One region of the Lysinibacillus sp. NPDC047702 genome, then DNA from elsewhere that is predicted to be linked to it. Evidence: riboswitches for the same ligand, from Rfam matches in the RefSeq annotation. Region 1 holds a riboswitch; each other region holds the start of a gene.
What was found. Region 1 has a riboswitch for lysine ahead of ACQKIM_RS26120 (transporter substrate-binding domain-containing protein). Riboswitches for the same ligand answer to the same signal wherever they lie in the genome.
Positions count from the first base shown of each region.

Region 1 (3,268 bases):
AAATGCACCAATAATTGTACTAATACTCGAAATTAATAAGGTATAATACGCACCTCGTAAAAACATTTGCCAGTTATTCTCTACAATAGAGATAATCCATTCAAGACTCATGATGTTCCTCCTAACAACATTGTGTTGCTTGTTTCTTCTTTATATTCCTAGCTAACTAGCATGATGAACACGATTGTTCTACCATTTTATGAATTATGTAGCTAAGACATTATCATTATTTAGAGAGGTTCTCATTGAATAATGATGAAATGACATGCACGGACTAGCGAAAAGTCCGTGCATTCCTGTTACTGTGCTGCTGGTTGTTGCTGAATGGCATCTTCCATTATTGTTTGGCGATCATCTTCTGAAATTCCTTTTAAAATTTCATTGATTTTATCAAGATCTGCATCACCTTTGCGTAAACCAACTGCAATGGATGTATTAGAAGGATCTGTATCAAAGCCTTCCTCAAAAGCTATATATGTGAATTTATCATTAGCTGCTGCTGCTGAAATACCTTCTGGACGCTCTGCTACATAGCCATCAATTTTTCCTGCCTCTAGTGCTACACGCATTGCTGGGAAGCTATCCATAGCCGTTTGCTTTTGTACATCTTTGATTTGGTCAATCACTTTGTAGTTTGAAGTGTTTAATTGTGAAGTAATTTTAGCACCAGAGAAATCCTGGATTGATTTTGCTTTTTCATATTTACTGCCTTTTTTAATAACCATTACAAAATCAGAAGTATAATAGTTTTCAGTGAAATCAATTGTTTGCTTACGTTCTTCAGTAGGAGACATCCCAGCAATAATAGCATCAATTTTATTGGATTGAAGTGCTGGTACTAAACCATCCCATTCCATTTTTACAATCACTAATTCTTTTCCTAAACCCTCAGCAATTTTTTTTGCCATTTGAACATCATAGCCACCTGCATACTCTGCATTATCTGCAATTTTTACTGCGCCATTTGCATCATCTTGCTGTGTCCAGTTGAATGGCGCATAGCCCGCCTCCATACCAATACGGAATTCACCACCGCCTTCTTCTTTGTCGGCTCCAGCATCACTTGAACCGCCCTCTTTTTTGTCGCCAGCACCACAAGCAGCTAGCACAATTGCCGTCATAATAGAAATCATTACTAACAACCATTTTCTTTTCATGAAAAACTCCCCTTTTCTGTAAAAAAATAAGACAACTGTACTAAAAAAGACCTAAGCTTTGAACTTAGGTCTTACCTTTAATTGACAGTTGCCCAAATCCTCACTATAATTTCCATGTTTCTGAGATAGCACAACCTAGTAAATGTGGAAAGTAATTTACTAGGACAGTCCTGCAATTATTCACTGCAGACCCAGTATAAAAGTACGAGCTCCTTTTATACTTCGGCGATATTTCCTTCTCCATTGCGTCTTCGCTTGCTTGTACTCAGCAATGAACTAATAAATACCGCGCCTCTACCTCACAATAGAATGAATGTGAGGTTTGTTTATTTAATTGATATTTAGATATTACTATAAAACTAGCCTATTCGTCAAGGTAATTTTATCATTTTTCTGATTAATGACAATATTAGGGTTTTATCTATCTTAAATTCATTATTTACTTTTGCAAAGTTAACAAATATATTGAAGCTTCAGCGAAAAAAATCGCAAATTATTACTATTGATAGTAAGCCTAGTAATCTAAAAGTATCTTATAAGCACAGTTGTGTTTGCCTCTATACGTTTCTATCCATCACTTTGGCTTTTCTATCAGCTAATTCGACCTTTCTATCCGTCTCTTCCACTTTCTATCCTTCATACACAAGAAAAAGCCCTGCGATGTGCAGGGCTTTGGCATTAAGAATTTAATAATAAATCTTCTGGGTTTTCAAGTAATTCTTTTACTGTTTTAAGGAAGCCTACAGAATCTTTACCATCGATAATACGGTGGTCATAAGAAAGAGCTAGATACATCATTGGGCGAATTTCTACTTCACCATTCACTTCAACTGGACGTTTTTTGATAGAGTGCATGCCTAGGATAGCAGCTTGTGTACCATTCATGATAGGTGTAGACATTAATGAGCCGAATACACCACCATTTGTAATTGTGAATGAGCCACCTTGAAGATCTGCTAAACCTAATTTTTTGTCGCGAGCTTTTTTCGCTAGGTCTGCAATAGTATCTTCAATTTCAGCAAAGTTTTTGCGGTCAGCGTCACGTACAACTGGTACCACTAAGCCTTCCTCTGTAGATACAGCCACACCGATATCAAAGAAGTTGTTTAAGTGAATTTCGTCACCAACGATTTGTGCATTCACATAAGGGTATTTTTTAAGTGCTGCTACTACTGCTTTTGTGAAGAATGACATGAAACCAAGTTTAGAGCCTGTAGACTCGAAGAATTGGTCTTTTTTACGAGAACGTAAAGCCATAACATTCGTCATATCAACTTCGTTAAATGTAGTTAACATTGCAGTAGATTGTTTCACTTCAAGTAAACGTTTTGCAATTGTTTGACGACGGCGACTCATTTTTTCTACAGTCACACGTGATTCATCTACAGCTGCTACCGCTTTTGGCGCTGCTGGAGCAGGTGCTGCTTGTGGTGCTACTACTGGAGCTGTCCCATGAGCTGCCACGTCTTGGACACGTACACGACCTTGTGGGTCTACTGGAGATACAGCAGCAAGATCAATACCTTTTTCGCGAGCAAGTTTACGTGCTGCTGGAGATGCGATTACGCGTTCACCAGAAGTTTCTTCCACAACTGGAGCTACTGCAACTGGAGCAGGTGCTACTTGTGGTGCTGGCGTTGCTTCAGCTGGAGCCGCTGGAGCTGGTGCTGCACCTTCGCCTGCTTCTACAACTGCGATAACTTGACCAACAAGTACAGTATCGCCTTCCTCAGCTAAAATTTGAGTTAAGACACCTGCTTCTTCTGAAATGATTTCAGCGTTTACCTTATCTGTTTCAAGTTCAACGATGAATTCACCTTTCTCAACGCGATCGCCCACTTTTTTTACCCACTGTGCGATACTTCCTTCTGTAATCGATTCTGCTAATTCAGGGACTTTAATTTCAGCCACTTTCATTTCCTCCTTTAATTAACGTGCATAATGCACATAGAAGGGCCACCTGCCTAAGCAAGCAGCCCGGCTTCAAAAATTAATATGTGATTATTTAACCTTTACAGGCTCAGCAACTGCCTCTTCTACAACTGCCGCTTGAGCAGCTTTATGAGAATCAGCATCACCTTCTGAAGTTGAGCTCATTGCAGGGCGACCTA
Region 1 covers NZ_JBNNMG010000092.1:12,207-15,474, reverse strand. The annotation lists gene ACQKIM_RS26125 (amino acid ABC transporter permease) at 1-111, opposite strand, end outside; gene ACQKIM_RS26120 (transporter substrate-binding domain-containing protein) at 300-1,157, opposite strand; lysine riboswitch at 1,276-1,462, opposite strand; gene odhB (2-oxoglutarate dehydrogenase complex dihydrolipoyllysine-residue succinyltransferase) at 1,836-3,068, opposite strand; gene ACQKIM_RS26110 (2-oxoglutarate dehydrogenase E1 component) at 3,159-3,268, opposite strand, start outside.

Region 2 (3,268 bases), on a different contig from region 1:
CAGGCTTTTTTAGGCTATTATTATTTTAGTCATTTACTCCTACAAGAGGCTCTTCCTATTTTTACTGCTATCAATGCTCGTAACAAAGAAGCAGCAGAAGATCTGGATGAACTGCTAACCTTACTAAAACAGCATGGTACACAATCTGATAAATAAAAAAGTATAGGTACAGAAATAAGCAGATGGGAAACAAGACTGGTTTTCCCATCTGCTTTAATTTAATGGACATATTCATCTTTAGAGGCTCTAAATGAACATAAGAAGAGTATTACAGCTACAACGACAAAGAGCCAGCCTGCAATATTCCAACCACCAAATAGATCATGCAGGTAGCCAAAAAGAATAGGACCAATTGCAGCAAATAAATAGCCTAGTGATTGTGCAAAGCCTGATAAATCAGCTGCTTCAAAGGCTGTGCGAGTGCGGAGTGTGAAGAACATCATGGCTAAGGCAAATGAAGCCCCGCCTGCTAAGCCTAATAGAATCATCCAAAGCACCCCAAGGCTTGTCCACTCCATAACAACGCCAACAAAGCCTACTAAATAAAATGCTGTAAACATTAATACAAGGGGTCGCTGAGACGCCATTTTACTAGCAATGATTGGCACAGCTAAAGCCATTGGAACTTGTGAAAATTGCATGATGGAGAACATCCAGCCTGCACGATCAGCAGCTAAACCTTGTGATATGTAAATTTCAGGAATCCATGCTGCAGTTGTATAAAATAATAATGATTGTAATCCCATAGCACCTGTTACTGCCCAGGTAACAGGGGATTTCCATAAAGGTATACGTTCTTTCGTTTTCTTAACAGCGGGCTCAGGCTTATTAAACTTTAATTGTGGAATCCAAATTAAAATGGTTAACACAACTAAAATAAGTGCAATAGCCAGTGCTCCTTGCCAGCCAAGAGATGATTGGGCAATAGGGTAGCTAATCCCAGCACCAAGTCCAGCTGTTAAATTCATGGACATTGTAAAAAATGCCATAAGCAAACCTACATGATAAGGAAATTTTAATTTAAGTAATCCTGGAATAAGTACATTTCCAAATGCAATAGCAACACCAATTAGCATAGTTCCAAAAACGAGCAAACTTGTTGTTCCTAGAGAGCGCAGTACAATACCTACTGCTAAAAGAATAGTGGATAAAAATAATGTTAGCTCAAGTCCTAATTTACGTGCAACAACTGGTGCAAATGGCGATATAACCGCAAAGGCTAGAAGTGGAATAGTAGTTAGAAATCCAGCTAATACATTTGATATACCTAGATCTTCTCGTATAAAAGAAATAATAGGTCCCACAACTGTTAAAGGCATTCGTAATGTCGAGGCAATACAAATAACGCCAATCACTAATAGTAAGGTAGCTCCTCTCCAGCTAATTTTCCTGCTAGGATAACTAGTGGAATCTTCATTTGTTGTCAAAATTAATCCCCCCTGTTTACATTCAATTATAATTGAACCACTATATTACTTTATCACATTATTCAAAATAGTAGAATATTCATAAAATATAGAACTTTACTCGTCGTATTGAAATGTAAAATGTCTTATGTTAAACTTGTAGACATCATAAATTTAATAATTATATGCCTCATGTTTGTATTGAGGTAGAGGTCGCGGTATTTATGAGTATGCTAATGGAAATGACAAGCATTGACGAGATTAGCTGAAAGGAAATACTGCCGAAGTGTGAGGGGACTTGAAAACCTCATGCTGGGGCTGTCTCCGAAAGGAACAGAACTGTCACGTTTGGACAACGTGTTGAGCTATCATTTAGAAAAAACTGAGGATTTACTTAGCCATCACAGTGTTCATGTGATGGTATTTTTTTGCCTCTTATATTAGGAAGGAAGCTATATCGTGAGTGAAATAAAAGTGAATCAGCTCGGTCATAAAGTGCCCAAGCTGAAAAAAGAATTAAAAAGCCGTCATATTACAATGATTTCTTTAGGTGGTACAATTGGTACAGGGCTATTTTTAGCCAGTGGTGGTGCCATTGCACAGGCAGGTCCTGGCGGTGCATTACTAGCCTACGCCCTAATCGGTGTCATGGTGTACTTTTTAATGACAAGCTTAGGGGAAATGGCAGCCTATATGCCATCCTCAGGCTCATTTAGTACGTATGCTACGAAATTTGTTGATCCAGCTTTGGGCTTTGCACTTGGCTGGAACTATTGGTATAACTGGGCTATCACAATTGCTGCAGAAATTGCGGCTGTATCATTAATTATGAAATATTGGTTCCCAGATAGCTCATCGGCATTATGGACAGTATTATTTATTGCTGTTGTGTTAACCTTTAATTTATTATCTGTAAAAAGCTATGGTGAAAGTGAATATTGGTTTGCCATGATCAAGGTGGTAACTGTGATTGTGTTCATTATTATCAGCTTATTAATGATTTTTGGTATTTTAGGTGGACAGGCACCTGTAGGTTTTACAAATTTCTTTATTAGTGATGGACCGTTTCATGGGGGGTTCCTTGCTACATTTGGTATTTTCCTTGCAGCAGGATTTTCATTCCAAGGAACAGAGCTTCTTGGGATTACAGCTGGTGAAACGGATGACCCTGGAAAAAATATTCCAAAGGCAGTAAAATCTGTGTTCTGGCGTATTCTTTTGTTTTATATTTTAGCGATTGGTGCGATAGGGATGCTGATTCCATTTACCGATGAACGTTTACTATCAGAAGACATCGCTGTATCTCCATTTACACTAGTGTTTGATCGCCTAGGTATTGCCTTTGCTGCTTCCTTAATGAATGCCATTATTTTAACGGCCATGCTATCAGCTGGGAATTCAGGACTATATGCATCATCTCGTATGCTATGGCAATTAGCGGTAGACGGGCATGCACCAAAATTTTTCGCAAAATTAAGCCGCCGCGGTATTCCAATCTATGCATTAATGGCGACATTAGCTGTAGGTTGTCTTGCATTTTTAGCATCTTTTTTTGGTGATGGGGTTGTTTATATTTGGCTTTTAAATGCCTCGGGAATGTCCGGCTTCATTGCTTGGCTTGGCATTGCATTTAGTCATTATCGATTCCGCCGAGCTTTCGAAGCGCAGGGCTTGGATCCTCAAATGCTGCCATATAAAGCAAAGCTATATCCATTTGGCCCGCTTTTTGCCTTTACGGTTTGTATGATTGTTGTTATTGGACAAAATTATACGGCCTTTATGGGGGATAAAATTGATTGGTATGGAATACTCGTTTCTTATATTGGTATCCCGCTGTTTTTATTGTTATGGTTTGGATACAA
Region 2 covers NZ_JBNNMG010000086.1:15,796-19,063, forward strand. The annotation lists gene ACQKIM_RS25485 (hypothetical protein) at 1-156, shown strand, start outside; gene ACQKIM_RS25490 (CynX/NimT family MFS transporter) at 219-1,427, opposite strand; lysine riboswitch at 1,606-1,782, shown strand; gene ACQKIM_RS25495 (amino acid permease) at 1,866-3,268, shown strand, end outside.
Region 2: it holds a riboswitch for lysine, as region 1 does, so the genes downstream of both, ACQKIM_RS25495 (amino acid permease) here and ACQKIM_RS26120 (transporter substrate-binding domain-containing protein) in region 1, are expected to answer to the same signal.

Region 3 (3,268 bases), on a different contig from region 1:
GCATATGCAGCAAGCGAAACAAAAAAGCTGCTGGATCGCTTATATCCGCTTCGAAAATGTGTACAACTACCTTCCAAGGTTTGCCTGTATTATCACATGGGTCAATGTATGGCACCTTGTGTGAAGGAGATTGATGCTCAAATTTATCAGAATATGATTGAGGATATGACCAAATTTTTAAATGGTGGTGTGGAGGCAGTCAAAAAGGAACTAGAGGTAAAAATGCTAGCCGCTGCTGAAAATTTAGAGTTTGAACGTGCAAAAGAATTCCGTGATCAGATTGCACATATTGATACAGTTATGCAAAAGCAAAAAATTGTCACGAGTGATACGACGAATCGTGATGTATTTGGTTATGCAGTAGAAAAAGGTTGGATGTGTGTCCAAGTATTCTTTGTTCGTCAAGGTAAGCTGATTGAGCGTGATGTCTCCATTTTCCCGATTTATCAGGAAGCAGAGGAGGAGTTTTTAACATTTGTTGGCCGATTCTACGAAAAGCTAGAGCATATTAAGCCAAAGGAAATTTTTATCCCTCAAGCGATTGATGCTGCTATTTTAACAGAATTATTAGGTGTAAAGGTATTAACGCCCAAGCGCGGGCAAAAAAAAGAGCTTGTTGACCTAGCTACAAAAAATGCTGAAATTGCAGTAGCAGCTAAGTTCCAGCTCATTGAACGTCAGGAAGAACGAACAATTGGTGCATGTGAGGCACTTGGTGAAGCGATGGGGATTTCTACACCTCTACGAATTGAGGCGTTTGATAACAGTCATATGCATGGAACAGATGCTGTATCTGCAATGGTGGTGTTTATCGATGGTAAGCCTGCAAAGAAAGAATATCGAAAGTATAAAACTCGTACAGCTGCTAAGCACGATGACTATGGGGCGATGCAGGAAGTAATACGTCGTCGTTACATACGTGTACTAAAGGAAGGATTACCCTTACCAGATTTAGTTTTAATAGATGGTGGGAAGGGACAAATGGAAGTTGCACGAGAAGTATTAGAGGATGAGCTTGGGCTGGTCATTCCAATCGCCGGCTTAGCGAAGGATGAAAAGCATAATACATCACAGCTTTTATTTGGAGATCCGCCTGAAGTCATTGCGTTAAAGCGCACAAGTGATGGATTCTATCTATTGCAACGAATTCAGGACGAAGTACACCGCTTTGCCATTACATTCCTACGTCAGCAGCATGAAAAGCATGCCATTCAATCTGTTCTCGATCAAATTGAGGGCATCGGTCCAAAGCGAAAACAGCAATTACTAAAGCACTTTGGTTCTGTCAAAAAAATACGAGAGGCAAGTGAGCTAGCATTACAAGAGGCTGGGATGCCTGCTAACCTTGCTAATCATATATATACCTATTTTCAGCAACAGACATTGTTAAAGGAATAGACATATGCTAATGTTTAATAAAATACATTCACTATTTTAAGTGATGATAGAGGTGCAAGATTCAAAAGTAGTACATTAGAGGATGAACAAATCCTATGAAGATGTATGAAAGGGGAGCTTGCCGAAGTGGAGCATCGTTGTTTCCGATGCTGTGCTGGTTTTGCATTTAAGAAATGTAAGACTGTCGATTCTAAACGTTTCGGAGAGCTATCACACATGCGCAAGTTATTTTTATTGTACATGTATAGGCAGCTTTCACGTTATGTGAAAGCTGCTTTTTTGGTTTTCTAGCAGATACTCCGATTAGAAATGGCGTTAAATTAGGGATAGATGAAAAGGAGAAGAATCAGGATGGCAAGAATTGTAATGAAATTTGGCGGTGCTGCATTAGCTTCAACGGCACATATTTATGAGGTTGCGAAAAAGGCGATTAATGAAAAAGAAAAAGGTCATGATGTGGTAATTGTCACTGCAGCAATGGGGAATTCAGCGAAAGAATTAACGAAAATGGCACGAGATTTATCCGATGATGCGTCTAAGCATGAATTAGATGTGCTGCGATCAACGAGCTCACAGTTAGCCAGCGCCTTAGTGGCCATAGCCTTACAGGAAAAAGGCTATGAGGCAGTGTCATTAACAGGCTGGCAGGCAGGTGTTCAGACAGATGCAATGCATGTTAATGCACGCATTGAGTATATAGACGATAGTCGATTAGAAGAGCATTTGGCACAGAGGCAAATAGTCGTAGTTGCTGGGGAGCAGGGGATTGATCATTTACAAAATATTACGACTCTTGGTAAAGGTGGAGCAGAAACGGCAGCTGTGGCCATCGCGGCAACACTGGATGCGGAGCGTGTTGATATTTACACGAACGTGGATGGTGTTTATACTGCTGATCCAAATTATGTAAACGGTGCACAAAAGTTAAAGAAAATTTCCTATGATGAGATGTTAGAGTTATCAAACTTAGGCGCACATATCTTACATCCACGAGCTGTAGAATTAGCAAAGAAGTTTCAAATACCAGTTATTATTCGATCATATGAAATAGATACAGTAGGTACTTTATTGAAGGAGGAAGTTGAAATGGAAAAAAATTTAATTGTACGAGGTGTTGTCTATGAATCAGATGTTATTCGTTTAACGGTAGGCTATGATGCTTATTCGGATGCTTCGTTGGCAGATATATTTACGATACTTGCAGATCATCGCATTAATGTGGATATCATCGTGCAAGCGATAATCGACGGTCTAAAACCGACTGTATCTTTCACGATTTTGAAAGAAGAGTTTGCAGAAGCTTTGCATGTTCTAGAAGAAAGTAAACTGTCGCTCGGGTTTAGCTTTGCTGATTTTGAAGTTGGCTTGGCAAAGGTATCTATTATTGGATCAGGAATGGCGTCTAATCCAGGCGTTGCTGCCAGAATGTTTGATCGTTTACGACATGAAGGCATCCCTGTTAAGATGGTCAGTACATCTGAAATTAAAGTGTCGGTTGTAGTGCCTCAAGACGACATGATTCATGCAGCTAATGCTTTACATGATGAATTTAATTTAGAGCAAGCACTTTATATGTAAGAATGAAAGGATGTGCCAATAGCCACATCCTTTCATAGTGTTGAAAAACTAAATGGTCAAGGGACTCTTTGTGAACACTACTAAGTCAAATGAAGGTGATTTCCGTTCCAGGCTACTCGCTTTCCAGTGGGCGAGCGACGAGCCGCTTCCTGCGCTGACGCTCCGTGCAGGGTCTCGTCTGTCTCGCTATCCCACGGGAGTCGAGTAGCCTTGCACTCCAATCTGCAATAGTGTAAAACTTTAAATATTTTCTTCCCTCAAAAGAAAAGTAAAGTAAAAGCATGTTACTCAC
Region 3 covers NZ_JBNNMG010000056.1:24,199-27,466, reverse strand. The annotation lists gene uvrC (excinuclease ABC subunit UvrC) at 1-1,398, shown strand, start outside; lysine riboswitch at 1,438-1,616, shown strand; gene ACQKIM_RS21105 (aspartate kinase) at 1,750-2,976, shown strand.
Region 3: it holds a riboswitch for lysine, as region 1 does, so the genes downstream of both, ACQKIM_RS21105 (aspartate kinase) here and ACQKIM_RS26120 (transporter substrate-binding domain-containing protein) in region 1, are expected to answer to the same signal.